3 regions of the Paenibacillus sp. YPG26 genome follow, and region 3 is predicted to be linked to each of the others. Evidence: riboswitches for the same ligand, from Rfam matches in the RefSeq annotation. Region 3 holds a riboswitch; each other region holds the start of a gene.

Region 1 (10,381 bases), 590 kb from region 3:
ATGATAAAATTATCTAAATTCACTTACAAGGAGGATTGCTGTGAAAATTGACCGTTTGCTGGCCATTACCGTACTGCTGCTTAACCGCGGACGTATTAGTGCCGCAGAGCTTGCGGAGAGATTCGAGGTCTCGACCAAGACCATATACCGGGATATGGATACGCTCAGCCAGGCAGGCATCCCGGTTGCTGCCCATCAGGGGACAACAGGCGGCTTTGAGATCATGGAGCATTATACGATTCACCGCCAGTTCCTTACCCTGGATGAGATTGCTTCCGTGGTTGCAGCTATCAAGGGGATGGGCACCGCTTTTGAAGACAAGAATCTCGACAATCTGCTGGAGAAGGTGCAGACGCTGCTCGGCAGATCTGATCTGCAGACATCCAGGCAGAGTGCGAGGATGGTATTTGACTTCAATCCGTGGGGACAGGGCTCAGGCGCCAAGTCGAAGGTCAGTCTGCTGAAGGCGGCCATAGAGAGATTGCAATTGGTTAGCTTCAGCTACAGCAATATGAATGGGGTGCATACCGAGCGGGTGGCAGAGCCTTATTCTCTGATCCTGAAAGGACACCTGTGGTATCTGCACGCTTTCTGCAGACTGAGGAATGAATTTCGGATGTTCCGCCTGACCCGAATTCAGGGTCTTGAGGTGCTGGATCAATTATTCCTGCCACAGGAGGCGCCTTCTCTGGACCGCTACGAATGGAGACAGGAGTGGTCCGGGCCTGACGAGCTGGAAGTGGTGCTGATCTTCAATCCCGAGGTTCGTTACCGGGTGCAGGATATTTTCGCCCCTGAGCTGGTCACCCAGCTCCCTGACGGCACGATAAGGGTGAAAGGACCTTACCCGGTAGATGAGTGGTTCTACAGCATGATCCTCAGCTTCGGGGAACGGGTTCGAATCGAGCAGCCCCCCGAGGCGGCGCAGGAGATCCGCAGCCGGGTACAGAGAATGCTCAGTCTGTATCCGAACCCGGACACACAGATGTCCACTTTTCCAAGGTAGAATGAAGTTATATTAATGGAAAAGAGGATGAGAGATGAGTCAAGCATACACTAACGGGTCAGAACTTAGACTGGCGGGGATCACCTGCCGAACGACCAACAGCCAGGAGGCCGGTCCGAATGGCCAAATCCCGGGGCTGTGGGAAGCCTACTTCAAGGAGGCCATCGCAGACCGGATTCACACAGAACAGCCCCATTTGATCTATGCCCTGTATACAGATTATGAAAGTGATGCTTCCGGCGCCTATACGCTTCTGATCGGCCACGAGCTGAACGGCAGTGAAGCCGCGGACCTCAGCGGACTGGAGGTCGCGGTTGTGCCTGCGTCCAAGTACAAGGTGTTCACCACCAACCGGGGACCGGTGTACGAGGTTGTGGCCGAGGCGTGGGGCCGGATCTGGTCATACTTCCGGGATGCGGAGGAACAGCGGGCGTACACTGGGGATTATGAGCTGTATGACGCGCGTAACATGAATCCTGAGGATGCCGTAGTTCAGATCTATATCGCTGTAAAATAAACCTGATCCCGTTCCTATCCCCGTAAGCGTAATTCTTCGTCGACCTTCTTCACGAATCCCCTTGCCGTATCGCTGATCTGATCCGCCTGTGCTATGGCGGAGATCAGTGATATGCCATCCGCCCCTGCGGCAATGACCGGTGCGGCATTGGAGAGCGTAATGCCGCCGATGCCGACCAAGGGGATATCGATCCCACGCATCCGCAGCTCCTCGATTAACTGTGTTCCTCTAACAGGCTGGGCATCCGCCTTCGAGTTGGTCGGGTAGACCGGGCCAACGCCCAGATAATCCGCCCCGTCTTGGATGGCCTGCTGCGCTTCCTGCAGGTTATGGGCGGAGACCCCAATGATCTTGCCCGCTCCCAGCCTGCGGCGGATCATGCCGGCAGGAGCATCGTCCTGGCCTACATGAATGCCATCCGCGTCCAGAGCGATCGCCAGCTCCAGATCATCATTCACGATAAAAGGCACGCCGTGTGCCCGGCACAGCTGCATCAGGCTCCGGGCCAGTTCGAGCTTGCCGCGCCCCGTGAGGGCGCCGTTCCCCTTTTCCCTGAATTGAAATAACGTAATTCCTCCGGTTAGAGCCTCTGTCAGCACCTCGGAAGGATCCAGGCGGCAGTTCACGCTGCCCATGATGAAATAGACCTTGAGCAGGCTTCGCAGGGCTGCAGAAGATATCCGGCTATTGTCCGTCATGGCCCGCACCCCGCTGTCTCCGCTGATAGGCAAAGTGATTGGTAGGCCCATGACCCCCGCCGATATGCAGGCCGTCCTCAATGGCTGCCTGAATGAACAGCTTCGCGGTCCGAATCGCGTCCGTGGCTGGATGTCCCTGTGCCAGCCCTGCCGCAACCGCAGCCGAGAAGGTGCAGCCTGTCCCGTGCGTATGCCGTGTAGGAATCCGCGGGCTCTCCAGGTATGTGAATTCATGCCCATCAAATAGAATATCCACTGCTGGCTCGGATTCTGCGGCATGTCCGCCTTTGATAACCACACAACGTGCGCCTGCCTGCAAGAGCCTTCTTGCCGCTTCCTCCCGCTGCTGAAGGGTGGCAATCTTCATATCCGTGAGCAGCTCGGCCTCGGGAATATTAGGCGTGACTATCCTTGCAAGGGGCAGCAGATAGCGTACTACAGTGCGTACGGCTTCCTGCTGTAGAAGAGGAGCGCCGCCTTTGGCAATCATCACCGGATCAACCACAAGATTCTTCCACTCATACTGCTGCGCCTTGTCCGCCACAATGCGGACAATCTCCGGGCTGAACAGCATGCCCGTCTTGACGGCATCCGGCTGCAGGTCCTCGCCAACGGAGTCCAGTTGACGTGCTACCACATCCGGCTCCAGAGGATAGACTCCCTGAACGCCGAGCGTGTTCTGCGCGGTGACCGCTGTAAGGGCGGACATGCCGAAGACACCCAGCTCCTGAAATGTCTTGATATCCGCCTGAATCCCCGCCCCGCCGCCGCTGTCAGAGCCGGCGATGGTCAATGCTTTCTTGATGCTCATATCCTATAGACCTCCTTCTTGATGTTCGGTTATGGAACGGCTGCTGTCAGCCGGCTCCTCCTTATCTGTGCCGGACAATTCTGGAGCGGCTCTGGAGCTGCTCCGGGGTCAGAACCGCCAGCTGATTCAGCAGCTCAGTCTGGAAGCTGCCCGGCCCTTGACCTTCCGTCCGTTCATAAGCAAGTTCAGCGGCCACTCCATAGAAGGAGATGGCTTCGACGGCGGCCTCAATTTGACTTCTCCCGGAAGCCAGAAAAGCACCAACCACAGCACTCAGCAGACAGCCGGTGCCCGTGACCTTGGTCAATATCGGGTGGCCATTGCTTACAATGTAGGTGCTGTTCCCGTCCGCGATCACATCGTCTCTACCGGTAATAATCACGATGGAGCCCAGCTTGGCCGCGGCTTCCTCGGCCATGCCGATCACATCGCCATCCCCTTCGCCCGCATCTACGCCCTTGCTGGTCCAGGTGCGTCCAACCACATTCGCAACCTCCGCCGCGTTGCCTCTGAGGGCGGTGAGCTTGATCTCACCGGTTAATCTCGCGGTGACTTCTGTGCGGTAGGCCGTGGCCCCGGCTCCAACCGGATCCAGCACTACAGGCACACCATGCCGGTTAGCCGATCTGCCGGCCAGCAGCATGGACTCAATGACATATTCGTTCAGCGTGCCGATATTCAGAACTACGGCAGCCGCCATCTGTGCCACATCGGCGACCTCTTCATGTGAGTCTGCCATGAATGGAGAGGCGCCGAGCGCCAGCAGCCCGTTGGCGGAGAAGTTGGCCACGACAATGTTCGTAATGTTGTGGATCAGGGGATTCTGCTCCCGTACTTTGGATAAATAGCTCATGATTAGTCCTCCTTAAAGTTAGGTGTGGTTCGGACCACCGGGCAATTCCCGCGGCCGCCGTCTACAGGTTAACAAAGGCATCCTGTGCCATCTCGCCGGACTGCTTAAGCAGCTCATTGTCCTTCAGCCATTTCTCGATCAGGGTCCATGAAGCCGGATCCTGATATCCGAAGGCCTTGTCTCCTGCGTCCATAAGGGGCAGCAGAATATTGAGACTCTGACTCTCAATGTCCGCATCCAGCGGCGAGGTGCTGTCCTCGTGCTTCATTAACAGACTCAGGGCATCCTGCGGGTGTTCACTGACATAGCGCTGGCCTTTTGCCGCAGCCTTCATGAACCGCCGCAGTTCATCCTGCTTGTTCGATAGCCCTGTCTCACTTGCGACAAGCACCAGCTCATAATAATCCGGCACCCCATATTGGGTTGGGTCTATTGAAGTTACGGGGTGGCCTTCTTTCTGAAGCAGAAGCTGTTCATGGTTGATGAACCCGCCGATGAGTCCATTCACTTGCCCGGTGGACAGGGCTGGAATCAGATCGAACCCGACATCGACCAGCTTCACGGAACCCGGATCACCGCCATCCTGCTTGACCATGGTCTTGACCATGGCTTCGTAGAGTGGGATGGAAGAGAAGCCTACAGTGCGTCCGGCCAGGTCTTTGGGACGCGTGATTCCGCTATTCTCGGCAACCATCAGGTGGTTCAGCGGATGCCTGACCACGGCTCCGATCGACTTCACAGGAATCTGCTCACCCCGGGCCAGCAGCACCTGAGGCTGGTAGCTGAGCGCCAGGTCAACCTTGCCGGCAGCGGTCAGCTTAAGCGAATCATTCGTACCCGCGGGCATTTGAATATCGACATCCAGGCCTTCAGCGGCGAAATAGCCTTTCTCTTTGGCTGCGTACAAGAAGGAGTGCACCGCGTTCGGATACCAGTCCAGCATGATGCTGAGTTTTTGCAGCGGCTGTGCCTCGGGAGAGGCTGAGGACTTGACCTCCTGCTGCCCGGGATCTGAGCTGGAGCTGCATCCGCCAAGCACCCACAGAAGGGAGAGCAGCAGAAGGGAGAATTTAATAGATTTATGCATGAAAGACAACCTCTTTTCGGTTTTTTCTCTAATCGATATCGCTAAACGTTCTTCCTACGCGTGCGTCCCGTCATTGCAGCGAAGCCGCCCCGGCTGAGAACAGCCCTCTCCATGAGCGCTACGGCAAGGAACAGGGCCAGGCCAAGCAGGGACAGCAGAAGTACAGCCGCGAATAGCTGATCGCTCTTCAGATTACCTGCCATTCGGCGGCTGTAGTAGCCAAGCCCGCTGCTGCCGCCCAGCCATTCTCCAATAGTGGCCCCGATGACACAATAGACCACGGAGAGCTTCAGTCCCGAGAAGAAGGAAGGAAGCGCAAGCGGAATCTGCAGCTTCAGCAGCAGCTGGAGCCGGTTCGCGCCCATCGTGCGCAGCAGTTCACTATAGGCTTGGCCTCCTGTTCGAAGTCCATCGTAAGCGCCCACCACGATGGGGAAGAAGGCCGTAAGAATAACCACGGCGACCTTGCTCCAGATCGAATAGCCGAACCACATGATGAAGATAGGGGACAAGGCAATAAGCGGCAGAGTCTGGCTGATGATGACAAAAGGATACACAGCTCTCTCCACCGTACGGGACAGATGCATCCAGGTGCCCAGGCAGGTTCCGAACAGGACAGACAAGGCGAATCCGAGTGCTGATTCGGCCAGGGTGACCGGCAGGTGAGTACCGAGCAGCAGTTCCCGGTTATGGATCAGGGCCGCAAGGATAGAGCTGGGAGCCGGCACAATAAAGGCAGGAACGGTCCCGCCGCGAACCAGCCATTCCCATAGAATCAGAATGAAGGTGAGCAGCAGCAGGAACGGGCCGTAGCTGCGCAGCAGCTTATGCAGGTAATGGACCAGGGCTGTCATCGGCCTGCAACTCCCGCCAGCCGACGCTCAAGCTCCACTCGAAGCTCAAGGAACCGCGCCGAGGCATGCACCCCGTACTGACGGGGACGGGGCAGATCGACGATGATCTCCTCCAAGACACCGCCCCCGCGCGGCATAAGGAGAATCCGGTCGCTCAGCAGGAGGGCTTCCTCCAGATCATGGGTGATGAACAGGAGGGTCCGCTGCAGTTCCCCCCATAGACTTAGCAGCCAGTGATGCATCTCCCGCTTGGTCAATGCATCAAGCGCTCCGAATGGCTCATCGAGCAGCATCAGATCGCCGCCTGCGGCAAGCGTCCGAAGGAAGGCCGCCCGCTGCCGCATTCCCCCCGACAGCTCATGGGGATAGGCATCGGCCCAGCGGCTGAGGCCGAACCGATCAAGCATGTCCATGATGAAGGCAAGCTGCACGGCTTGATCGGCCCCGTGCTTCTTCAGCTTCCCTGGCTTCGCCCGGCGCTTCTTCAGCTCCCATGGCAGCAGGCAGTTGTCCCTGACGGTTCTCCAGGGAAGCAGCAGGTCCTGCTGCGGCATGTAGGAGATCAAGCCGAGACGTCTGGACACCTCACCGCCAGCCCAGCTGATGACACCGCCGGTCGGCTCCAGCAGGCCGGCAATCAGCTTGAACAGCGTGCTTTTGCCACAGCCGCTTGGACCGATGATGGATACGAATTCCCCCCGGTCCACCTTCATGGACAAATGGTCAATGATCGGCACCTGCCCGGAAGCGGAAGCGGACTCATAAGAGTAAGACAGATGATCGAGTGATAATATTGGCGTGATAAGGCAGACCTCCCATATGAAGATGAGTCCCGTCAGGACCGGGCGAAGCATTCGGATGCACATGTGAATTCCGCTGGAGAGAACCCAAAAAGGCCCTTCATTCCCGTACAGGATGAAGGGCCTACAGCTCGGCTGAGTTCATGAACTATGATCATAATTCACAGGCGCTTCACTTCCCTACGCTGGTATGATCCAGATCAGGTTCCAAGGGTCCGAAGTATTGCTTCGTCTCAGCCGGCGGGCTCCCCTAGTGAATACAGACGTATAAGGTTGGTTGTTCCATGGTCCATTGACAATTAACGGATTTAATATAACACAATTTTGAGGAACCTCAAATACCCGACTCTACTATTACTTATTCTTGGCATAGAGCCAGTTGTAATAAGACGCATGTTTGATTTCATCCGTCATGATCTCGAATATCCAGTCCCGGTACGCAGGGTCGATATTCAGATAGATGGCGCGGTATTTCTCAAATGCTTTTAACTCCCCCATAAGCGCCTTCTCAATTCCCTCCAGATAAGTGGCGGGCAGTGCCTCTGCCTGTTCATTCCCGCCTCCAGCAGGAGCCATTCCCGTTAACCGGGTATACAGGGTTCGGAACATGTTCCGGTGCTTTCTTTCGTCATTACGTATACCGGCAATAACATCCTTCTCTTGCTGGGTAGGGGCCATTTTAATAAGGGCGTCATAGAACAGTTCATCATTTCGTTCACCTTGAATCGACTCCCCGACAAGCTTGATTACAAGGTCGCTATTGCGATAGTAAGACACGGAACGAAAAGCCGCAGGGTGAGGAATTACATAAGGTTGGAAATACATAATCAAAGAACACCGCCTCATTCAAAAAAAGTTATATACGTTGTGCTGTAGTGTATTCACTTCTGGGCGGAGGGGTGCACCTCCTGAAGGTGCTGTCATATGATGGAGTAGGATAGATTCAAATATAAGGTGGCCCGCATATGGATGAAGAGAACAGTAAGATACTGATAACTGCAATTGTCATGGCTGTTATATTTGCCTCCTTCGCTCTAGGACTCGGTGCGGAAGAGGGTGGCGCAGACAGTGGCGTAGACACTGGGGATACGATTATAGTGTGAACTTTGGGGGAGAGGCCCGTGAGGAGCAACGGTAACGGTGGAAATGGGACCAAGAATGGCAACGGCAACGGCAGTAACGGGAAAAAGAAGAGCACTCCCCCCGCCAAACTTTCCCCCGGGCAGATCGCAGTGGTTGTAGGCTTGCTTACCAATGTGCTTAAGGTCAACTCCATCCTGCTGGACAAAGACCAGAATATTGAGATTGTACTGACAGGTTCTATTAGAAGGAAGACAAAGGCGGACCGGATAGCAGAAGAGCTTGGGGATATGAGTGTGGCTGATCTGATGGAAGCCTTTGCCCGTATGAACAGTTGATCCAAGGATCAGGGCAATAGGGCCGTACAAGCTGCTGCCAGCGCCATGCCAGGAGTGTCCGGTCTTCTTGTGATACAAATAGCCCCTCCGCTGATGGACCTGTGCGGAGGGGCTTGAGTCTGCTTGCCGGGTCAGCGGCCAGGCTCGGGTACGGCTTGTACCGCCGGATGGCCGCTTCGTTCCAGTTCACGGCTCCAGCCTGTCAGCAGCACCGCGGCCAGCACCATTAAGGCTCCGACCCAAGTGGTGTGAATCAGCCCGAGCTTTTCGGTCACGATGCCGCCAAGATAAGCTCCGAGCGCTATGCCTGCGTTGAAAGCAGCTATATTTAGCGCGGAGGCGACATCTACCGCCTTAGGCGCATACCGTTCAGCCAGCGTCAGGACGAAGATCTGCAGACCAGGCACATTCATGAAGGCGAACAGTCCCATGAAGAGCACCGAGATGAGGCCCGCAGCCTTGAAGGGCGCTGTGAACATTAGTATGAACAAGATCAGGGCTTGGGCGGCGAACATGTAGAACAGGGCAGAGACCGGATTCCGGTTCGCCGCTTTACCGCCGATCACGTTGCCTACGGCAATCGCAATGCCGTAGAGCAGCAGCAGGAAGGCTACGGTTCCTTCCTTGAAGCCGGTGATGTCATGAAGCAGTGGGGACAGGTAAGTGAACACAACAAATGTCCCGCCATAGCCAAGTGCTGTGATCGCGAAGGAGAGCAGCAACCGGCCATTGGTGATCAGCTTCAGCTGCTCTCTTGCCGGTGTCCGGGTTCCTTTGCGAAGCCCTGCCGGAACAAGGATCATATTGGCGATGAAGGCTATAATACCGACAGCGGCGATGGCCACGAACGCGGCCCGCCATCCGAGCTGCTGCCCGATCCAGGTTCCCAGGGGCACTCCGGTGACGGTGGCAATGGTAAGACCTGAGAACATGATCGAGATCGCACTTGCTCTGCGGTTCTCCGGCACAAGGTCAGCCGCGATTGTAGAGCCGATCGACATAAATACCCCGTGGGCAAGGGCAGAGATCACGCGTCCGGTAAGGAGCAGAGCGATACTGCCCGAGACCGCAGCCAGGCTGTTGCCTGCAATAAAGACAAGCATAATCCACATCAGCAGCGTCTTGCGCGGTACGCCCGAGGTCAGAGAGGTCAATACAGGCGCGCCGAAGGTGACTCCGAGAGCGTATAGGGTAACGGTCAACCCGGCAAGGGTGACCGGAATATGCAGGTTATCCGCGATCAGAGGCAGCAGTCCTATGCTGATGAACTCTGTCGTTCCAATGGCAAAAGCGCTAATAGCCAGCGCCAGAAGCGCGAACGTGCTTCTTTTTTTATCTAAAGACATTCCATCCACTCCTAGTATAGTAATCGCCAACCGGCAAATGTTATTATGTATGAACTGATTCAGAATGAATAGTACGTACTTTCAAGTGATATAGTCACCAAAAAGTAACTATTGGAGGAATAATGGATGGAAGCCGGCAAGAAATATAATATTTCGATTGAAGCGACCCTTGAGGTTATCGGAGGGAAATGGAAATGTGTAATTCTGTGCCACCTGACGCATGGCAAGAGACGGACCAGTGAGCTAAAGGCACTTATGCCGGGCATTACCCAGAAAATGCTGACCCAGCAGCTTAAAGAGCTGGTGGACGACGGTATTGTGAATCGGATCAGCTATAATGAGGTTCCCCCTAGAGTTGAATATGAACTCACAGAGTATGGCTGGAGCTTGAAGGAAATTCTTGATTCCCTATGTTCTTGGGGAGAGAGGCATATTATCAAGGAATACGGAGATAAGTCTGTCATGCTTAAGGACAGTATTTTGAATAAATGAACCAGATCCATACTGTAATGGCAACGGGAGCTTCCCATCAGGAAAAAAAGCCCTCACTTCACCCTTAGATGAAGGAGGGCTTGCTTGCATAGCTAAGGAGCATCACAGATCAGATCAATGGTTAATCCCGCATTTGTTCAAGATGAACGAAATCTGGTTCTCCAGCCGATTGATGTTCTCCTGCTGTTCCTCGGTCTGTATCCCTTGGGCGCGTAAGGAAGCAAGCTCCTGCTTGAGCTGATGCAGATCGTCTCCCGCACTAGCACAGTTATAGCTGCTCTCCAGATTGTCAATCATGGCGAATCCTCCATTCGGGTCTTAAGATTACCTCCCTATTATGGAGAATTTCGCTGTACTTATTCGTGCCCGGATTATTAGTAGCAGGTAAATGAACTGATTTTTCGCAGATCAACGCCGTAATAATTCCAGCGTCCCCCGAAGAATCTATAGCCTGATACGGAGGTGCGTCCGACAAAGATCGGATAGAACCAGTATTGAT
Region 2 (10,381 bases), 170 kb from region 3:
TCGTAACCGGATTGACGAAGTGGCCGACCTGCTGGAACTGCCGGATCTCGTATATCCCGTGTTCGGGATGTGTCTGGGTTATCCAGACCAGGAGCCGGGTCTTCGTCCTAGATTACCGGTCTCGGCGGTCCTGCATTGGGATGAATACGATACAGACAAGACGGAAGATCAGGTTGAGCTCTATGACAAGACGATGTCAGGGTATCTGCGCGAACGCACTGGTGGACAGAAGGACACGCCTTGGTCGGAGCTGATGGCCGAGAAGCTGACTCAGCCAGCGCGCCTGCATATGCGGGAGTTTTTGCAGAAGAGAGGCTTTGAACTAAAGTGAGTTTTTTTGCATATGAGTAACCGGGATCGTGAGCACAGGCTCCGGTCCTTTTTTGTGCTCTAGATAATGAAGCTAGAGTAAAGACTTACATGAAGGCGGGCAGCGGCTGAGAGTTCAGCGTTCCCCGCGGTTGCCTGTGCATTCAACAATGCAGCTATTGCAGCTGCTCTTTAAATATGGGATATAATGTAACGTGTAGATTAAGCGACGTAGATTTTTTATCCGAGATAAAAAGGAGGATGCTGCGGATGAGCATTTATGAGGCGGACGCGTACGTGAGGAGCATCGAGCTGGATAGGATCCGGATTCCTTCTTATCAGCAGTATCCGTTCAACCTGGGGGCGGTTCGGCATCTGCACAGTCTGAAGCTTCATCCTAAGGTTACGTATATCATCGGGGAGAACGGAATGGGCAAGTCCACATTGATGGAAGCGATGGCCGTTGCCTGGGGCTTCAATCCTGAGGGAGGTACGAAGAACTTCAACTTCTCCACCCAGGCCACGCACTCTCCGCTGCACGAATATATCCGCTTGGTTCGGGGCAGGAACAGACCGCGGGACGGGTTCTTCTTCCGGGCGGAGAGCTATTATAATTTGGCGACGAATATGGAGGTGCTGGACCGGGAAGTCTCGAATGCCCGACTTATAAAAGATTCATACGGCGGCAAATCGCTGCATGAGCAGTCGCACGGCGAGTCCTTTTTGGCGGCCTTCCTCCACCGGTTCGGGGGACGGGGGCTCTACATCCTGGACGAGCCGGAGGCCGCGCTGTCCCCACTGCGGCAGATGGCCATGCTGGCGCGGATCCATGAGCTGGTAGAGCGGAATTCCCAGTTCATCATCTCCACGCATTCTCCGATTCTTATGGCGTATCCCGATTCGACTATTTACAATCTGACGGCCGAGGGGATGGAGGTTACTTCACTGGAAGAGACGGACCATTACATTATCATGAAAGAGTTCCTAAATAATAAGGATAAAATGCTGCGTGAGCTGTTCGATTAATGAAGAGCAGACTCAGCTGAGAATGGGGTATTCCCAAAGTCCAAGCTGTCCCTTCGCTGGAATGAACTCAGGGAGCAGGGTCATATCCTCAACTTCCCAAGCGAAATGATCGACCCTGTAATCACCGAACAGGTAGTCATTCCCTTTAACCTCTTGACCCTCCTCCAATACTGCGGAATCCCCGCTATTCCCGGTAACCCTGTAACAATTTACAAGACGGCAAGTTGCCAGGATTACGCCAGTTGGCAGCTTCGTCTCGGTATAGCCATGCTTGGCAAGGACTGAGAATACAGGCTCGTCACGGCAGGCTGCCTTGTCTGTTCTTAAGCTGGCATGAATCGCGAGCGGTCCGCGGTAACGTGTTCTCCACGACCTTGTTTCATATTTGATTTCCCCGAGAACAAAGAGGCTTGCCCAAGGCTGAATCATCGACAGTACCTTCAAGAAATTATCCCCTGTCATTTTAGCTTTTTGTTTAGATTACCCTATAGTTAGTGAAGTACACCTATCGTCAATTTATGAAATTGATAGCGCAAACTTAATAACAGGGTTAACCATTAATGGTATGAATGAGAAAAAGCCCTCGATTAGAGGGCTTGTGTCGCATAAGCAGAGATGTAAGGGCATAGCAGCTAATGTTCACATTTAATAGTAGAACCGCTTCGTATTCGCGTACAGCATCGTCTCCGCTTGCTGGGGTGTGATTCCGTGAATCGCCCCGTAAGCCGCGATGACGTCTCTCACCATCCGCGGGTGGGTCACTTGACCCTTGAAAAGTCCTTCAAATGGCCAAGGTCCATCGGTCTCTGCCATCACAAGATGCTTCGGATAACGCTCTGCCAGCTCTCTGATCTCCGGCTCATACAGCAGGTCGGGGGTGAAGGAAATATAATAGCCCTGGCTGGCCATACGCTTAATCGTGTGCGGCGCTCCCTTGAACCAGTGGAAATGCGCCCGGGTAATCCGGTGCTTCTCCAGCAGGTCGCAGACGAGATCCGCATCTTCATAGACGGCGTGCAGAACGACGGGCTTATCCAGACGGGCGGCCAGAGCGAGCAGTCTGTCCAACAGGTGAAGATAAGGGGCATTGTCCCAAGCTTCACCGCGTTCCGTGGTCTCTAGCCGGGAGTAATAGGGGAGACCGATCTCGCCGACAGCCGCCATCTGATCTGCATGCTGCTCGATCCACTGTATCAGCTTGTCCACGTCGTGTTCAGACGGTAGTTCCTGCTCGGGGTGAAACCCGTAAGCAGGCCGGACGATGCCCGGGTATTGCATGGCCAGCTTCTGATTCTGCTGCGAGGATTCCAGGTTCATCGAGACGGCAACTAAGGACTCCACACCGCTGGCTGCAAGCTCACCAAGCAGCTTGGTGCGGATGTGCTCATCATAGAGATCGAGGTGAATATGGGCGTCGATTATTTTATTCAGCATAGGAGCGGCTCCCTTCAAGCATTTTCTTCTGTTCCTCCCGCATGTACTGCGTCAGCTCCCGCTTCAGGGCGAGGAAGGAAGGGCTCTCTGTAATCTCGTCCCGGCGCGGCCTTGGAAAAGGAACGTTAACCTTATGCAGCACCGCAGCCGGACGGCTCGAGAACAGATATACCGTATCCGACAGCAGCAGAGCTTCCTCAATACTGTGAGTAATGAACAGCACCGAGCGCTTATTCTCTTCCCAGATATTCAACAGCCAATGCTGCATGTCGCTCCGGGTCAGCGCATCAAGTGCGCTGAAGGGTTCATCCAGGCACATCACTTCCTGTCTGCCCAGCAGTCCGCGAAGGAAGGAGGCGCGCTGCTGCATGCCGCCGGACAGCTTGTGCGGATAGGAGCTCTCGAATCCACCAAGTCCTGCGCGAAGCAGCCATTCTCTAGCCTCCGCCCGGGCCTCCTTAACCGTTACACCGTCTACTTCCATCGCCAGAATCACATTATCTTCAATTGTCCGCCAAGGGAATAAAGCCGGCTGCTGGGGAACATAACTGATATGTCCCTTCTGCCCGGTGATATCCTGGCCTTGCAGCAGAATTTGGCCCTGATCCGGCTCGGTCAGACCGCCGATCAGGTGGAACAAGGTACTCTTGCCGCTGCCTGACGGGCCAACGATGGACACGAACTCACCTTGCGCAACCGATAGCGAGATGTCCTTCAGCACCGGCAGGCTCTGACGCTTGTCCCGGAAGCTCTTGCTAAGGCCACGAACCTCGAGTGCAGGAACTGGAATAGAGGACCCCGGTTCATCCGTTGTTGACTTGTCCATAATCTTCCCTCCTTATTTATTCTTCTGTTCAGGCTTATAACGGATTAACCATTTCTCCAGGAGCACAATAAGTGTGAACAGCAGCAGACTCATGACTACAATAATCATAATGGCAACAAAGATCCGGTCCGTTCGAAATGAGGATTTCTGCATCAGCATATACTGGCCGATGCCGCTCCCGCTTCCCATCCATTCCGCAATAATGGCTCCCATAACGCTGTAGGTGGAGGCGATCTTAACTCCGGAGAGGATGGAAGGAAGCGCATAGGGAAGCTCGAGCTTCCTGAAGATCTGCCCTCTACTGGCCCCGATCATTCGCATATAGTTGAGCATCACATGATCGGTCCGCGATAGTCCATCCAGGGTTGCAACCGCGACCGGGAAGAAGCAGACGAGCGTGATAATAATAAGCTTGGGCGTCAGATCAAAGCCGAACCAGACGACCAGCAGAGGAGCCAGCGCGATTGTGGGGATGTTCTGACTCAGAATAATCAGCGGATACAGAGCTGACTTCAAGATAGGTATGAAATGAAGTGTAATTGCAATGATAAGTCCTACGGCAAGGCCAATGACGAGTCCAAGCAAAGTGAGCTGAAGAGTGGCGAGGGTCTTGTCCCATAGATTGGCCGGATTGGCTGCCGCTTCCCTTCCAATATCGGCGGGACTCGGAAGCAGCCATTTATCAGTAACGAATAACGAGGTTCCAATCTGCCAGGCGAGAATAAACAAGATGACCGCCACTAGGGGCGGCCATACTATTTTGAACCAGGATCTCATGGACGGTATTTCTCCGTCAGCTTATCCATACTCGCACCTTCGGGTGTGTACAGAATCTTGATCTGCGAAATAATGCTTGGACTGCCGAACTCTATCACCGCTTCATTCATCTTCTTCACAATATCCAGGAGCTCGCTCAGTTCCCCTTCCATCGTTGTCTCAAGGGCGTTCACTTGATGCTTCACACCGGAAGCCTGAATAACCTCAATGGCCCTGTCGACGTAAGGAATCACATCCTCACCGCCCGGGGTCTTCGGAATAATCTGTATACTTAGCAGGGTGTTGGCCATGGTTGATCTTCCTTCCTATATGGATTGGATAGGTGCTTGATCTGGTTGTCTGCCTTACTTGGCTTCAGGCAGATAATCATTGGAGAATGCCTTGCTTGCGTCCAGAGGCTTATCCAGCAGCTTGCGTTCATACATCCAATCAGAGTAATTCTTCCATACGGATTCTTTCTGTTCTCCCCAACGTCGGGCATCATCCTTGTACCGGGGGCTTAGCCACTTCTGGCTGGCCACAACCAGCTTCTCGTCCAGGTCCGGTGCAGCCTTAAGCAGAATCTTGGCTGCCTCTTCCGGATGGTCGATGGCATACTCATAACCTTTGGAGGTTGCGTCCATGAAGGCTTTGACCATTTCCGGGTCGCTCGCGATGAGCTTCTCACTGGAAGCGATGACTGGTGTGTAATAGTCAAGCTTGTCTGAGTAGTCCTTGACGTAGAGCATATCCAGCGGTTGTCCGCGAAGCTGTGCCTCGATTCCGGTCCACCCATAATAGATCCAGGCGAAGTCAATATCCCGCTTCACAGCTGTGAAATAATCGGCATTACCGATATTGATATTGGTAACTTTGGAGACGTCAGCACCCTGGAGCTCCATGATCGATTTCATTACCGCTTCTTCCACAGGGGATCCCCAGCCGCCATATTTCTTCCCTTCGAAGTCTTTGGGAGATTTGATCTTGCGGTCAACCGGGGCTGCAAAGCCCGAGGTGTTGTGCTGAATCACGGCCGCCAGGGATACCAGCGGCACGTTCTGTGTGCGGCCTTGAGTAATGCTCTCCTGATAGCTGACACCGAACTGGGCGGCACCCGAAGCAATCATGGAATCAGCCGATCCGCTTCCGGGCTGAATAATATCCACGTTCAGTCCAGCATCCTTATAGTACCCAAGCTCTTTGGCGGCAAAAAGGCCGGTGTGATTCGTATTCGGAGTCCAGTCGAGCACGACCTTGATCTCCTTCAGCTCCTTCGTCTTCTCGGCAGCGGGAGTTGATGTGGTACCGGTTGCGGCGCTGCCGCTGTCCGCTTGCTTTGGAGCTCCGCAGCCCGCCGCTGCAAGTACAACAACACAGCTGAGCAGAAGCAGACTCCATATTCTCTTTTTCATTAGTATTCGCCCCTTCTTCCTAGAAATTCTACCTTGCTCCTGACCGTTAACCCGAGCTGTTATATGGAATGGACTATCCATATAGATGATGTAATGCAATAGAAAAAGGCGTCCTGGACAGGACGCCTTCATGCGCATGAAAGATTGGATTCACCAAACATTTCCCGTTCCTACGCTGGCATTATCCAGATCAGGTCTACGGGTTAGCATCTTGGGGATGCACTCTCAGCCGGCCTAATTCCAGCTCCCCGGGTCTTTGAAGTTATTACTAGAAGTATTATAGTCCCACCCCCGGACCTTGTCCAGTAAAGGGTCGCGTCAACGGTTCATCTTGCCCGCCTATGGGTACACTAACGGTGAGCGCCATTTTGAAATAGGAAGGGAGCAATGAGCATGGATCGTCAGCATTTGGAATCGCAGATTGAACAAGCCCTGAAGGATAATAAGTTTGGTTCCTTCGGAACCGTTGAGAACGGTGGCCCCAAGGTGCGTTACATGGCTATTTACCATGAGGGACTGACTATATACCTGGCTACCGACCGCAAGACGCATAAGGTGGAAGAGCTACAGAACAACCCCAAGGCAGCGCTGCTGCTAGGATATGAGCAGGGAGGAACGGGGGATATTGTTGAGATTGAGGGCGAGGCAACCATCAGCAGTGAGGACAGCCTCAAGTCCAAGGTCTGGAAGGATGAGTTCAAGAAGTATCTGGACGGACCGGATGATCCGGACTATGTAGTCATCAAGCTGGTGCCTTCGCGTATCGAATTCGTACCCCAGGGCTCTGACCGTCAGGTCTGGACCGCCTCATAATTCAAAGTTAATAACGATACCCGGGACAGCTTGTTCCGGGTTTTCTGGGCGTGCCGAGGCTAGTGAAGAGACGTATTGCAGCGCTTACTTTTTTCTTCCATTTTATCCACTTGGTTCCGGTTAGTATTTGCTTTTTGCTGGAAATAAGATTATAATAAAGTTAATTGACTCTTGGGGGATATTCTCATATTGAAAAGAGTGTCACTTACAACCTGGAACTTTTTTCAATGTGTGAATTTTTTTTATGGAAAAAAGGAGCATATTAATTTTTTTCACTTTTAGGGAGGCTACCCCAAATGGAAACAGGAACAGTTAAATGGTTCAACGCTGAGAAAGGCTTTGGCTTCATCGAAGTTGAAGGCGGCAACGATGTATTCGTGCATTTCAGCGCAATCACTGGCGAAGGCTTCAAGACGCTTGACGAAGGACAGCGCGTACAATTCAACGTTGTTCAAGGCAACCGCGGACCGCAAGCCGAGAACGTTGTAAAACTGTAACGCGAACCATACTGCCCTTAACGTGTGCGTTAGGGGCAGTTTTTTCTTTTTTTATTTAGAGGTTGGAACAGAAGGAGGATAATCATGAATTATCGAAAGAAAACGTTAGAAGAAGTTCCTGAGGAGATCACGCCGATTTGGTCCTGCACCAATGACAGTTGCAACGGATGGATGAGGGATAATTTTGCGTTTGACTACACTCCTGCTTGCCCTCTATGTTCTTCTGAGATGGAGAAGAGTTCAAAGATGCTTCCCTTGCTTGTTAACAACAATGCCGATATGAAGTCGCTCAAGAAGGGTGTTCAGATCGATCAGTAAGCTTGATATCCGTAAGTCTCATACCACATCAAGGCCTCCGTATTCAATACGGGGGCCTTTTATAGTGGTGAACAGACCCGCTCGGCCTGGTTCCGGACCAATCCATGCGTCTAACGCTGGAACAGCTCAATCCATTCCTTCTCAGGTCCATAGATGAAGAAGTAACGGTATCCGTTAGGCAGTGTGGTAATCTCCGAGTCAATGAATTGAACCTGATCGAAGGATTTAATACGCCGGAATTCTTCCTCGATATCCGGAACTGTAATAGCAAAGTGATGCACAGTCGCTTCCGAAGGCAGCGTATCGCTGTAACCTTGGATCAGTTCAATCTCCGTTTCGTTGCTGCCCCCGAATCCAAGGAAGGCCAGCTTGAAAATCCCGTTGGAATGCAGAAGAGTCCCCTTTAGCTCAAATCCCAGAATTTCCGTATAGAACCGGATCGAAGCATCAATATCCCGAACTACTATCCCGACGTGATCAACTTTCCGCTGTGTCATATGTACCATGCTCCTTCTCAATCATAAATTTATAACGATTATGCGAGTATAAAACCAACTTGTCAAGTAGGATTAATGCAATTAATTCTAAATGGGATGAAATATATGTATTGACAGGCGGTGTGGTTAGTTTTACCATAAGATAAATTCCGGTTAAGTTGCTTGGTTTACTTGTATATGAGATAGCCGAAATCAATGAATTGGGGGAATTTATATGAAAAAATGGCTTAGCTTAATGCTGATCACGGTTGTACTATTCGTGTCGGCATGCACCAATGAACAATCCGGCTCCAATCAGAAGGCGGATGTTCAGGCCAATACGAGCGACAAGAACAACTCAGCAGCTGCGCCTGCTGCCGGTGGAGAGAATAAGACTAATGCAGAGCAGACAACAGGAACTACCGGAGCCACAGCAGGGAGCGCGGAGCTTCCCGAGAAGCTGAACAAGCCTGTGCGCATTGCACTTGTTACACGGATTACGTCTGGATCGTTCTTCAATTCTTACAATAAGGGAGTCCAGGAGCAAGTTGATGCATTTGGCGGTGAATTGAAAATCTATGATTCTGCGAATGACCTTGCCAAGATGGCTTCCAATATTGAAGCTGCCATCAACGAGAAGGTGGATGCGATTCTTGTTAATAACGGAACAGCCCAGGCTCTGGAGCCTGCGGTGAAAAAGGCACTGGCTGCGGGTATCCCGGTAGTGGCCTATGACAGTGATCTTAATCTGCCTGGTGTATCTGCAATTAATCAGGACGATTACTTGCTGGCCTGGCAGTCGCTTAAGAAGCTCGCGGGTGATCTGAATGGCAAGGGGGATATTGCTGTACTGTGGGTAGCTGGTTATCTGCCTATGGAGCGCCGTCAAGTCATCATTGACGCTTTCAAGAAGCGGTATCCGAACATTAAGGAAGTCGCCCGGTTCGGAAGTGTCACATCGAATACTTCTTTGGATACCCAGGCTCAGGTCGAGGCACTGCTGAAGAAATATCCGAATCCCGGAGACCTGGATGCAATCTATTCGAACTGGAACGAATTCACCCGTGGTGCGCTTCAAGCCCTGAAGCAGGCTGGTCGCACGGATATTAAAGTGTACGGAATTGATTTGACTGACGAAGAGCTCCCTCTATTCCAAGATCCGAACAGCCCGTGGCAGGCGGCTTCCGCTACTAACCCGGGAGATGTAGGTAAGGTTCAAGCCCGGCTTGCTTATCAGAAAATTGCCGGTGAGCAGGTGCCGGAGGATGTGTCTATTGAGCCGCATCTTATTGACCGTACTGTGCTTCCCAAAGAGAAAATATCGTTCACCGATCTGGATAAATATGTCCCGGGCTGGGGCAAATCAGACGAAGCCCGCTCTCCGTGGATGGCCGAGCTGGAGAAAGGCTCAGCGAAATGACGCTGAAGCTTCACGGAATTTCGCATGACTTCGGCGGCGGACCCGTTCTCCAGGAGGCTGACCTCGCGGTCCATCCCGGAGAAGTGCATGCATTGCTTGGCATGAATGGAGCAGGCAAAAGCACTCTGATGCATATTGCAGCAGGCCTGTATTCTCCGCTTGAAGGGACGGTTGAAATTAACGGCGAGCGGGTTGTCTTGGAGGGGCCATCAGATGCGGTCTCCAAAGGTGTGGTGTTCCTTACCCAGGAAGTGGATCGGGGCCTAGTCCCGCAGCTGTCTGTTCATGAGAATCTGACCGTATCCCTCTTAAGGAGTGAACGGGCATTCTTGTTCCGCAAGAGATTGAACAGGCAGAGGGCAGCAGAGCTGCTTAAGGAGTACGGCCTTGTTATAGATGTTGATCAGCCAGTAAGCCGGTTGTCTCTCTATGAGAAGCAGATGTTATCGATTGTTCGCGCGGTAAGTAATCAGGCGAAATACTTGCTGCTTGATGAACCTACGGCGGCATTTGACCGGAAAGAGGCTGAGCGGTTCTACCAGGTGGTTCGTCAGCTGCAGGAACAGGGGATTGGGATTGTACTCATCTCGCACAAGCTGCATGAGGTGTTCTCATTAGCTGATGTTATTACGGTCCTTCGGGGAGGGAAGACGGTACTGCAGCTTCCTTCCCGGGAGACAACACCAGAAGAAGTGGTTGAAGCGATGACAGGGGGAGAGTCGATCATTGACCGACGGGCAAGACCTAGCGGCGAAGCCGCGCCGATTAAGTTCGAAGTAAGAGAGCTTCGCCTGGATGAGGGTCATCCGGGAATCAATCTTCAGATCAGAGAAGGAGAGATCCTGACCGTATTTGGTCTGCTCGGAAGCGGGAAGACGGAACTCGCGGAGAAGCTGTTCGGCGTACGGGGCAGCTATAAAGCCGGCCTTATGGGCGAGGAGCGCCGTATCGGCAGCACTTCCGAGGCTGTAAGCAATGGAATCGCCTTCGTGCCCGAGGAGCGGGGGCGCCATGGAATATGGAAGAGAGAGGATATAAGGACTCATCTGGCTTTATCCTTTAGAGGCCTGATCTCGAAGTCCCGGGAACTGAGG
Region 3 (10,381 bases):
CTACGCTGTTCCGGATGGCCTCGATTACAAAGTCGATTACCTCGACCGCTGTCATGCAGCTGGCGGAAAAAGGCAAGCTCGACATTCACAAGGATATTTCCGCTTATATGCCGGATATTCCGCTTAAGAACGAAACCGGCACGCCAGTCACGGCCGCGCACCTTATGAGCCATACGACGGGTTTTGATTTTACCGATTCAGTGGCACGCGTCAATCCTCAGAAGGATGGAACGATTCAGCTGGGGGACTTCATTCGCGGGAATGCTCCAAGCGTCATCCGCAAGCCGGGCGAAGCATATCGCTACGATAATATCGCCTTCACAATGCAGGGCTACATCGTGCAGAACATTACCGGAGAGCCGTTTGAGGAATATTTGGACAAGCATATTTTCAAGCCGCTTAACATGACGCATACAAGCATGAAGATGACACCGGAAGTCACCTCGAACCTGGCAACCGGGTATGATCAGAAGCGGAAGCCGCACCCGGTCTACCCCAACGTGCCAACCATCGCTCCGGAGGGGGGCATGTTCTCGAACGGCAGCGACATGGCGAACTACATAATCGCGATGTTAAATGGAGGGAAGCTCGGGGAGACACGTATTCTGGAGGAGAAAACAGTCAAGGAGATGCAGGCTGTTCACTATTCTGCCGCGACGGATGTACCGATCGCCTCATATGGCTTCGAATCATTCATGCATGCGAAGCATAACGGGCAGTTAGTGATCGGCAAAGGCGGAGATCTGGACGGCTATCACTCCTGGATGTGGTTGCTGCCGGATCAAAAGGTCGGCGGCCTGATCTTGACGACGAGTGATGCAACCGCCAGTGTGAGAGACCGCTTTTTTGCTGCATTTATGGATCATTATTATCCGAAGCAGGAAGCACCGAAGACATACCAGAATGCTGCCAAGGCCGAACTGGCACGGTTCGAAGGTATCTACCGCGGTCTTCGAACGCCGCTGCTGTTCTCGAAAGTGACTGCGGAAGAGGGCCATCTAACAGTTCAGGATGGGACAGGAACCCATACGTTGAGACAGATCAGCCCTCTCCGGTTCGAGGATGAGAAGGGTGTGCCCGCCGCCTTCAAGGAAGCTGCGGACGGCGGTATCGCCTACCTGTACTACACCTCTCCGGACAGCATGTCCGAGAAGCTTCCGGCTCCTGACAAGTACGGCGATGTCCCAGACAGCCACACTTATGCGGATTATATATATCAGCTGCGCGCCCTTGGCGCGTTCAACGACAAAGGGCAGACATCCTTTGGACCGAAGCAGACGATCAGCCGCGGGGAGTTCGTGAGTGCTCTCGCCCGCTTGGCCGGTCTGCAGGCCTCCCAGACGGCGAGCGCCTTCGCCGATATGAAGGGCCGCCCGGATGCGGCCGCTGTACAAGCCATTGCTGAGCTTGGCGGTATTACCGGTACGCCGGAGCAGCGATTTGAACCGGACCGGGCTATTACCCGGCAGGAAGCCGCAGCGATTATCGCACGAGTGGCACGCGCTGCTCTGTTCTTCCCGCAGATGTCCGTGAACCTCAAAGTCAAACCCGCGGCCTGGGCGCAGCAAGACGTTGAGCTTGTCGTCGGCATGGGCTTATATGGTCCGGAGACCAGACCGGATGCCCAGGGTGCCGTCGATTACGAGCCTGCTCGCCCGATGCTGAAGCAGGAAGCGGCAGCGATGCTCGCCCAGCTGCTGCTCAAGGCATTGTCCGGCGTACAGAACTAAACGAATCAGCCCCGGCCTCCATCACAAGATGGGAGCCGGGGCTGAATTTGAATTGAACGGAATATAGTTCGGGCTGTAAAGGGTGAATGACGTCTACCCTGGCGGTACACAAAGTCCTCAACTTATTCCTAAGGTCAAGGTCTCCAAACCATAATCCAGTTCCTAAGGTCTACTAACCATAATTCAGCCAGCCCTGTTACGTTGGTTGAACAGCGGATAGCCATGCCTACATGCGTTATTTCGTGGACATCGCCAGTTCTCGGGCGAGCAAATGGTCTGCAGCATTATGGGCACCGGGTGCCGGAAGCGGCGCAGCCTTCCGGCTAGGCAAGCGTGGACGTGCCGCGGTCAGACCGGCATGTCCTTGCGGCCCCTGTGCATGGGCTTCCCGCACAAGGGGCAGGCCTTCGCGGCGAGGCCATGGTCCCTCGCCGCAAACAAATGGAGACAGGTGAGCAGGGTTGCGAGGTTACCTGGCGATGAAGAGCGCCGTCAAGTCAGCGGGTCCACCCCGCAGGATATCGACATGATCAGCGCCCACGCCACCAGTACGGAGATGGGCGACCTGGCGGAGACGATGGCGATCAAGAACTGCTGGGCGAGGCGGCGCACCGTGTTCCGGTCACGGCTAACAAATCCATGCTGGGACACATGTTCGGAGCTGCCGGTGGGGCCGAAGCCATTGCCCTCGTACAAAGTCTGCGGGAAGGCATCATACCCCGACAATCAATCTAGATCAGCCGGGTGAGGGCTGCGACCTTGACTATGTGTCGAATACCGCCCGGACGGGCACGTTTGAGGTAGGATTGTCGAATTTCTTTGGTTTCGGCGGGCATACGGTGATTGTGCTGAAGAAGTATGCGGGTGAATGAGAGTAGGGATGGGGCGTAACTAATGGATTAAGCTCCCTTCATCTACTCTTATAAGAACATAAAGAGAAGCGAGGGATTATAAGTACCCTCACTTCTTTTTAGCGTAATCAAGTTCAATGATATCTTTAGCGAGAAATCAGCATCTGCTTCTCTGATTCTGACTGTCTAATTTCAACACTGCCTATGTATAGTTTTATCTGATCGACTAATTTGCTCCATAGAAATAATCATGTATACAATAAAATCAAACCGTGTTAAAATTTTCAAAAAAACGAAAGGAGTATGGGTTAATTAGATTTAAACTTGGAGGTGTTTTAATGACCAAACGATATGCATATTTCTTTTTTTGGACTATTGGGTTTATATTAATTTTATATTTAGCAAGCCAATCTTTGCAATACTTCAATACTAAATCTGATGAAACATTTAACGCTTCATACAAATTTTGGTCATTGGGAATAGCTAACATCATTATCGGTATTTACTTTTCATTGTATAGGGGGATACCCAAAAAAATTATATTCAATTCATTTCAGCTCGTTATACTTATTATAAGTTTTATATTTACCGCTTATCCATTTCTAATATTTTACTTGGGATTACCTAATTTATTAGGAATAGATATTGTAATGGTTTATAACAACGAAAGTAGTATTCTTATTCCAGTCCTATTTGGTTTTTCCATAGTCAATACTTTTTTTGGGTTTAAAACCGACTAAATAGATAAGTTTTATTAGACATGTTTGAATAATAGTAGTAAGGTAAATTTGTGGTAAAATAATACTAATTAGGAGGTTATTGTATGTCTAAACGTATCTTTAGTTTGTTCTTTTCATCGTTTATTGCACTTTTATTAGTTGTTCCAGTGGTGAATGCAGCTCCTCCGGATACTCATCTTAAACTGTTAAAGAAGAATACTGAAATTAAGGACCAAACAGAATTGATTAATAGAGCAAAAAACAACATTTCTGATCTCCCTCTTGAAGAGCAGGTAAGTACAAAGGAAATTACTTCTTCTTCTAAAAAAAAGCTACTATATGTTACACAATATAAGACGGCACAATTATTGACTGAAGAGCAGGACACAACAAATGACAATATCATTTCTACTTACGCTCTAACAACTCTAGCAAGTTATAGTGCCTCAAAGTATAACAGTGGATGGGACAAAACTTCTTCGGTAAAAGCAGAATCAACAATTTACGTTACTTATGTTTATGATAGTCACGGAGTGAAATACTGGAAGTCGGCAGGGGTTAGTGGTGGATGGGGAGTATACGCTTCGGGCATTTCAGTAACTAATAAAAAGGTTATTTATGGAGTATATGGAGTTCCAGAGGGTGGTGGTTTAACTCAGGTTAGCGAAACTAAGTATCCCACTGGTTCCACGTTTGAATATACATCACCAACGTCATGGAAAGCTGTACTACCAACAGCAACTGGTCAATTAGCGCCAAAAGTTGGCGTAACTACATCGGCCACATTATCTGGATTTGGTGATACTTGGAGTCTTGAGTTAGTAAACTTTTTTGCTTGATAAATTTACTATACGCGCCTCATAAGACGCTCAGTAACTTTAAGAGACGCAAAATTGAATAGATACCCTTAAAACCGGATTCGATTTTGTGGATTCGGTTTTTTCCTTTTGAATTGCTTAAATTAAAGCTCTTATAGATGATACTTTAAATAAGTTCCAACTCAATAATCCAACTTGTGTAGAGAGCGGCCTAAATAGCTCTCTATCTGACACTGGTCAAGACCCCATTTAGTAGACATTAAAAAAACACCTAGGCTGCAAACTGGCGTCGGTAGTCTACCGGCGTCAGTTTATCTAATTTACGCTGTGGTCGTCTTCGGTTGTAAAATCGTATGTATTTCTCGATTCTTCTTTGTGCCTCAGCCATTTTTCGGATATCATAAGGATAGAGTCCTTCCGTTTTGAGATGCGAGAAGAAGCTCTCCATAGAGGCGTTGTCTAGACAATTGCCCCGGCGTGACATGCTGATTTGGGCGCCAACCTTTGGCAGCATGTCGTGGTAAGCATGAGACGTGTACTGGAATCCCTGGTCGCTGTGAACGACCAATCCGGTCACGTCTTTTTGCTTGGCAAATGCTTTGGCAAACGTCTGTAGAACCAACTCATTGTCGTTACGTTCGCTCAGCTGGTAGGCAACAATTTCGTTGTTGAACAGATCTTTTATTGCTGAAAGATACAGCCAGCGTTCACCTACACGGTATTGGGTCACATCCGTCACCCATTTCTGGTTTGGTTTTTCCGCTGTAAAGTCTCGCTTCAGTAAGTTCTCTGCTACTCGTTCCCCAGTTTGGTACGCAGGGCTTACCCGGCGTTTACGGCGAATACTGGCCTGAATGCCGAGTTTTTGCATAAGACGCAATACCTTCTTGTGGTTCATCCAAATGCCGTCATCCTTCCACAAGAACAATTGGAGCTGGCGGTACCCGTATTTTCCTTCGTAACGCTTGTAGACTTTACGGATTTGTTGTTTGGCTTCGGCGTCGCGGTCGTTTCCCTTTCGCTTCAAATAGGCATAGTAACCGCTTTTGGAGACGCCAAAGAGTTGGCATAAGTCTGCAATTTTCCCTAGAGTTGCCGCTTTCTCGATGAGCTTAAAGCGTTCTTCCTTGCCTCCTGCATCCAGATTTCCAAGCACTTTTTTAACATGTCATTCTCCCGCTTGAGCTTTTGGACATACCGGTCTTGATCGATATATTCTTTCCGCCTTCCCCGCTGATCTAACAGGCCATACTCACCTAGTTCCCGGTATTTTCGCATCCACCGCTTCATTCGATCTTTGTCCTGAATGCCCAGATGTTCGTTGATTTCCCGATATGTCCATTTCTCCTCAACGTGAAGCCGAATCGCCTCTAACTTTAATTCTTCCGAATACTGTTTGAGTTTCTGTCCTTTAATCGCCATAAAAATGCACCCCTTAGAATTCATCGGAATAACCAGGGGTTTTTCCAATGTCTATTCTAAGGGGTGCACTTCAACACCTTATTAGGGGGTTATTTATTAGTACTTTAGTAAAGATTTAACAGATCAATTTTTAGTTTGAATCCGTGCAATATCACAGTGTATCTGAAATGAATCTGACGGATGCAAAGGCTGAGGTAGAATCATAATTTCACAGTTAGCACTAACACTTCAGAATCTCGGACAATCTTATGTCACGCTCGAGAGGCTGCTTAGTATATGTTGGTCTAAAGAAGGGGGCCGGAAGCGGCGCAGCCTTCCGGCAAGACAAGCAAGGACGTGCCGCAATTAGACCGGCACGTCCTTGCGGCCCCTGTGCATGGGCTTCCCGCACAGGGGGCAGACCTTCGCGGCGAGGCCATGGTCCCTCGCCGTAACCCGGGTCCAGGCGATACAGCCTGGACCTTGGCACAGCCAGGCGGCGACGCTCTCCGTGCGCGTCGCCGCCGCTGCACCGCCGCTGCGGGCGCTTCGCCCGTCCGCAGCGCGGCTCCCGCTGCGGGCGTAAGCCACGCCCGCAGCCACTTCCCTTCGAGCGCGCGAAGCGCTCGAAGGGGTGGCCGCGCCTTCGGCTGCATCGCCGCCGAAGGCCGAGAGCAGAAAGCGCGAGACGGCCGCTTTCTTGCCGCGGTACCTTGCGGGGGAGCTGATGATCAGCTCCTCCTTGGCGCGGGTGATCGCGACGTAGGCAAGCCGCCGCTCTTCTTCCAGGGCGGCTGTCCCCTTGGAGGCACCGCCCACTTCGGAATAGGCGGTGTCCTTCATGCGGTCGGCTTCGATCGCCGAGCTGTGCGGCAGGCTGCCTTCGATGGCGCCGATCAGCATCACAACCGGGAACTCAAGCCCTTTGGACCGGTGGATGGTCATCAGGGCTACACGGTTCCCCTGTTCCCGGGATTTGTCGCTGCTCTGCTCCCGGCTCTTCTGGATCACATCGCTGATGAATCCAAGGAAGCCTACTACTGTATCGAAGCGATCTGCAGAAGCTTCCAGTTCATCCAGCATCTCCTTAATCATTTCCTTGTGCTGGGTCAGCAGCTTCCGTTCATCCGCCTCGACATAAGCATTGTAGAATTTCTCTCTCATCCGGGCGATGGCCGCCGCTGGTCTCATCCCGGAGAGCGTGCGGATCAGCTCAAGCCGGTCCTGGATCTTGGCCAGCTGGAAGTCCTTAAGCCCGGACAAGGTCAGCAGATGAACCAGCGGGCCTTTCTTGGCCCGAATCGATTCCTGCTGGACAATATGGGACATGCCCCGTTCCCGGTTGATATAGAGCGTTGGGAGCACGCTCTCCATCGCGGTGAAATCCCGCCGGTTGAGGCCCAGTCTTAGGTGGTCCACAAGCGGGAGTACTAGGGCATTCTCATAGAGGAGCTGACCATCTCCATATTCAATATATGGAATCTCCCGGATCATGAGCTGCTCCAGAATGGCCCGGTTGTTGCTGGTTGCCCGGTAGAGCACGGCGTAGTCCCCATAATTCCGTCTGCCGGCCCGAACCTCATGCTCAATGCGGTCGAGAGCCAGCCGCGCTTCTTCGTCACTGGAGAGCGGGCGCGTGTACATCGGCCCCGAAGCTCCTGATCTAACCGCCTCCAGTGTCTTGCTTCTGCGGTGCTTGTTGTGCCGGATTACTTCATTGCCAAGACCGACAATCCGTGTCCCGGAGCGGTAGTTAATAGTAAGCGTAATGACTTTGGCCTTCGGGTAAGTCTTCTCGAATTCCAAAATATACTCGCTGCGCGCCCCGTTAAATGAATAGATGGTCTGATCATCATCGCCAACCACCATGAGATGATCCTGCGGGGCGGCGATCAACTTGACCAGCTCATACTGCAGATGGTTCGTGTCCTGGAACTCATCCACCATAATATAACGGAAGCGGTCCTGAATGGTGCGCAGCAGGGAGGGACTCCCCTTCAGCAGCCGGTAGGCCAGGATCAGGACATCATCGAAGTCCATCTTCTCGTGATCGAGCTTCCACTGCTCATACTGCAGTAGAATGCGTTTGGTCTCCCGCTCGGTCACACTGTCTTCAGGCATATCGGGGAGATCTACCAGATTGGTCTTGTAGGAGGAAAGCATGGACAGCAGTGTCTCCGGCTGATAAGCATCCTGAAGACCCATTTCCCGCATAATCTGCTTGAGCAGAATGTGCTGTCTGCGGGTCTCGCTCCAGATCTCCAGCTCATTGCCCTGCCTGCGAATCAGCTGCAGGAAGAAGGAGTGGAATGTCCGCGCCTGCAGGAGACGGACATCGTGCGGATGAATGCCCGGCAGAACGGCAATCCGGTCGCGCATCTCCTGGGCGGCCTTGCTGGAGAAAGTCAGCAGCAGAATTTCCCGCGGATCGACACGTCTTACCGACAGCAGATAACCGGTGCGGCAGATCAGGACGGAGGTTTTGCCGGAACCGGCCCCGGCCAGGGTCAGCAGCGGTCCCTTGAAATGGCGCACCGCTGCAATCTGCGACGCATTCAGCAGAATACCGCTGGCTTCCAGCGTACGGAAATAACCGGCATCCGGATCGCCTCCGCCGACAATCTCGCGGCTGGTCCTGGCAGCGGCCACCCTGGCTTCGGGAACGTGCTGCCGGGCCGCGCCCGCGGGTATTTTATTGAAAATGGATTCTCCCATCAAACTCACCTTCATTTATTCGTACATATATTTTTATCAGCTTATTAGCATACCTCTATTCTTCCAAACATACAATAAGTAGAGCACTGGGAAGTGTGCCAAAGCAGAGTTTAGCCGCCTGAATGCTGGAAAATTAATCATTTATAGTCTGCGATTGTAAATCTAGCAGGGTTAAGTTAAGATAGTATAGAAGTTGAACTTGTGAACTGCTTATAGTTCAACTTCTATACCGACAACTGCATATCAAGCGGGAGCTCAAGGTTTTGGGCTGAGAGGATAGGAATTCCACTATCGACCGTTATACCTGATCTGGGTAATGCCAGCGGAGGAATTGAAATGGACGAAGTCTGTCTGCTTCAAGAGACCCTTTTTAGTGTCTGCTAAGAGGTCTTGTTATGTCCATTTACACGCTCGGCCTTTCTCGGATAACTCACAGAGGAGGCTTTTTTTGTTATGACCAAAGAGACGATTCAGCTTCAGACTTCCGCCCTGCCGGGCAGCCGCAAGGTATATGTGGAAGGCTCACGGCCGGATATTCGTGTGCCGATGCGCGAGATTGCGCTCAGCCCCACTTCCGACAGCTATGGCAGTCAAGAGAATGCGCCGGTCCGTGTGTACGATACGAGCGGCCTGTATTCCGATGCCGCGGCGCAGACCGATATTACGAAGGGGCTCCCTGAGAACCGCCGCGCCTGGATTATGGAGCGTGGGGACGTGGAGGAGTATGAAGGAAGAGAGATCAAGCCGGAGGATAACGGCTATCTGACCGATGATCCAAGGGCCAATACGCAGCAGTTCCCGCATTCAGGCAGACGTCCGCTGCGGGCGAAGCCGGGTCATAATGTGACCCAGATGCATTACGCACGGAAGGGGATCATCACCCCGGAGATGGAATTCATTGCGATTCGCGAGAATGTGCCAGCCGAGTTCGTGCGTGATGAAGTGGCGCGCGGCAGAGCTATTATTCCCAGCAATATCAATCACCCGGAGAGCGAGCCGATGATTATCGGCCGGAATTTCCTGGTCAAGATTAATGCCAATATTGGCAACTCGGCCGTAGGCTCTTCCATTGAAGAGGAAGTGGAGAAGATGACCTGGGCCACCCGCTGGGGCGCGGATACGATTATGGACCTGTCCACAGGCAAGAACATTCACACCACCCGGGAGTGGATTGTCCGCAACTCTCCTGTTCCGATTGGAACGGTTCCGATCTACCAGGCCTTGGAGAAGGTGAATGGCAAAGCCGAGGACCTGAGCTGGGAAGTCTACCGCGATACGCTCATTGAGCAGGCCGAGCAGGGAGTGGATTACTTCACCATTCATGCCGGAGTGCTGCTGCGTTATGTTCCGCTTACGGCGAAGCGTCTGACGGGCATCGTCTCCCGGGGCGGCTCGATTATGGCGGCCTGGTGCCTGGCTCATCATCAGGAGAACTTCCTGTATACGCATTTTGAGGAAATCTGCGAGATTATGAAGGCGTATGATATCGCCTTCTCGCTTGGCGATGGTCTCCGCCCGGGCAGCATTGCGGATGCGAACGATGAAGCCCAGTTCGCGGAGCTGGAGACGCTCGGGGAACTCACTAAGATTGCCTGGAAGCATGATGTGCAGGTGATGATCGAAGGACCGGGCCATGTGCCGATGCACCTGATCAAGGAGAATATGGATAAACAGCTGGATATCTGCGATGAGGCGCCGTTCTACACGCTCGGACCGCTGACGACCGATATTGCGCCGGGTTATGATCATATTACTTCAGCCATAGGCGCCGCTATGATCGGTTGGTTCGGTACGGCGATGCTCTGTTATGTGACCCCGAAGGAGCACCTCGGTCTGCCGAATAAAGAAGATGTAAGAGAGGGAGTCGTCACTTACAAAATAGCTGCCCACGCCGCTGACCTGGCCAAAGGCCATCCCGGTGCGCAGGATCGTGACAATGCGCTCTCCAAGGCGAGGTTCGAGTTCCGCTGGAGAGATCAGTTCCACCTCTCGCTCGATCCGGAGCGGGCCATGGAGTACCATGATGAGACTCTTCCCGCGGAGGGAGCCAAGACGGCCCATTTCTGCTCCATGTGCGGCCCGAAATTCTGCAGCATGCGGATTACGCAGGATATCCGCCAATACGCCAAGGAGAAGGGCCTGGATAG

The links. Region 3 has a riboswitch for thiamine pyrophosphate ahead of thiC (phosphomethylpyrimidine synthase ThiC). Riboswitches for the same ligand answer to the same signal wherever they lie in the genome.
Region 1: another riboswitch for thiamine pyrophosphate. It lies ahead of LDO05_RS17785 (ABC transporter ATP-binding protein); the one in region 3 lies ahead of thiC (phosphomethylpyrimidine synthase ThiC).
Region 2: another riboswitch for thiamine pyrophosphate. It lies ahead of LDO05_RS02435 (ABC transporter substrate-binding protein); the one in region 3 lies ahead of thiC (phosphomethylpyrimidine synthase ThiC).

What each region holds. Positions count from the first base shown of each region.
Region 1 covers NZ_CP084530.1:3,748,055-3,758,435, reverse strand. Annotated here, with positions in the region: gene LDO05_RS17820 (helix-turn-helix transcriptional regulator) at 41-1,006, shown strand; gene LDO05_RS17815 (GyrI-like domain-containing protein) at 1,041-1,523, shown strand; gene thiE (thiamine phosphate synthase) at 1,538-2,221, opposite strand; gene thiD (bifunctional hydroxymethylpyrimidine kinase/phosphomethylpyrimidine kinase) at 2,208-3,032, opposite strand; gene thiM (hydroxyethylthiazole kinase) at 3,094-3,885, opposite strand; gene LDO05_RS17795 (ABC transporter substrate-binding protein) at 3,947-4,972, opposite strand; gene LDO05_RS17790 (ABC transporter permease) at 5,014-5,826, opposite strand; gene LDO05_RS17785 (ABC transporter ATP-binding protein) at 5,823-6,680, opposite strand; TPP riboswitch at 6,787-6,888, opposite strand; gene LDO05_RS17780 (ferritin-like domain-containing protein) at 6,981-7,451, opposite strand; gene LDO05_RS17775 (hypothetical protein) at 7,592-7,729, shown strand; gene LDO05_RS17770 (hypothetical protein) at 7,748-8,044, shown strand; gene LDO05_RS17765 (MFS transporter) at 8,176-9,390, opposite strand; gene LDO05_RS17760 (winged helix-turn-helix transcriptional regulator) at 9,517-9,882, shown strand; gene LDO05_RS17755 (DUF2524 domain-containing protein) at 9,997-10,179, opposite strand; gene LDO05_RS17750 (transporter) at 10,257-10,381, opposite strand, start outside.
Region 2 covers NZ_CP084530.1:542,677-553,057, forward strand. Annotated here, with positions in the region: gene nfsA (oxygen-insensitive NADPH nitroreductase) at 1-331, shown strand, start outside; gene LDO05_RS02405 (AAA family ATPase) at 580-1,335, shown strand; gene LDO05_RS02410 (ASCH domain-containing protein) at 1,348-1,779, opposite strand; gene LDO05_RS02415 (TatD family hydrolase) at 1,981-2,769, opposite strand; gene LDO05_RS02420 (ABC transporter ATP-binding protein) at 2,759-3,595, opposite strand; gene LDO05_RS02425 (ABC transporter permease) at 3,608-4,372, opposite strand; gene LDO05_RS02430 (thiamine-binding protein) at 4,369-4,662, opposite strand; gene LDO05_RS02435 (ABC transporter substrate-binding protein) at 4,717-5,763, opposite strand; TPP riboswitch at 5,913-6,024, opposite strand; gene LDO05_RS02440 (pyridoxamine 5'-phosphate oxidase family protein) at 6,151-6,576, shown strand; gene LDO05_RS02445 (cold-shock protein) at 6,873-7,073, shown strand; gene LDO05_RS02450 (cold-shock protein) at 7,158-7,391, shown strand; gene LDO05_RS02455 (VOC family protein) at 7,502-7,888, opposite strand; gene LDO05_RS02460 (sugar ABC transporter substrate-binding protein) at 8,103-9,287, shown strand; gene LDO05_RS02465 (sugar ABC transporter ATP-binding protein) at 9,284-10,381, shown strand, end outside.
Region 3 covers NZ_CP084530.1:368,170-378,550, forward strand. Annotated here, with positions in the region: gene LDO05_RS01710 (serine hydrolase domain-containing protein) at 1-1,730, shown strand, start outside; gene LDO05_RS01720 (hypothetical protein) at 2,064-2,213, shown strand; partial or broken gene LDO05_RS01725 (beta-ketoacyl-[acyl-carrier-protein] synthase II) at 2,189-2,602, shown strand; gene LDO05_RS01730 (hypothetical protein) at 3,405-4,139, shown strand; gene LDO05_RS01735 (IS3 family transposase) at 4,390-5,274, opposite strand; gene LDO05_RS01740 (transposase) at 5,205-5,540, opposite strand; gene LDO05_RS01745 (UvrD-helicase domain-containing protein) at 5,886-8,234, opposite strand; TPP riboswitch at 8,472-8,582, shown strand; gene thiC (phosphomethylpyrimidine synthase ThiC) at 8,688-10,381, shown strand, end outside.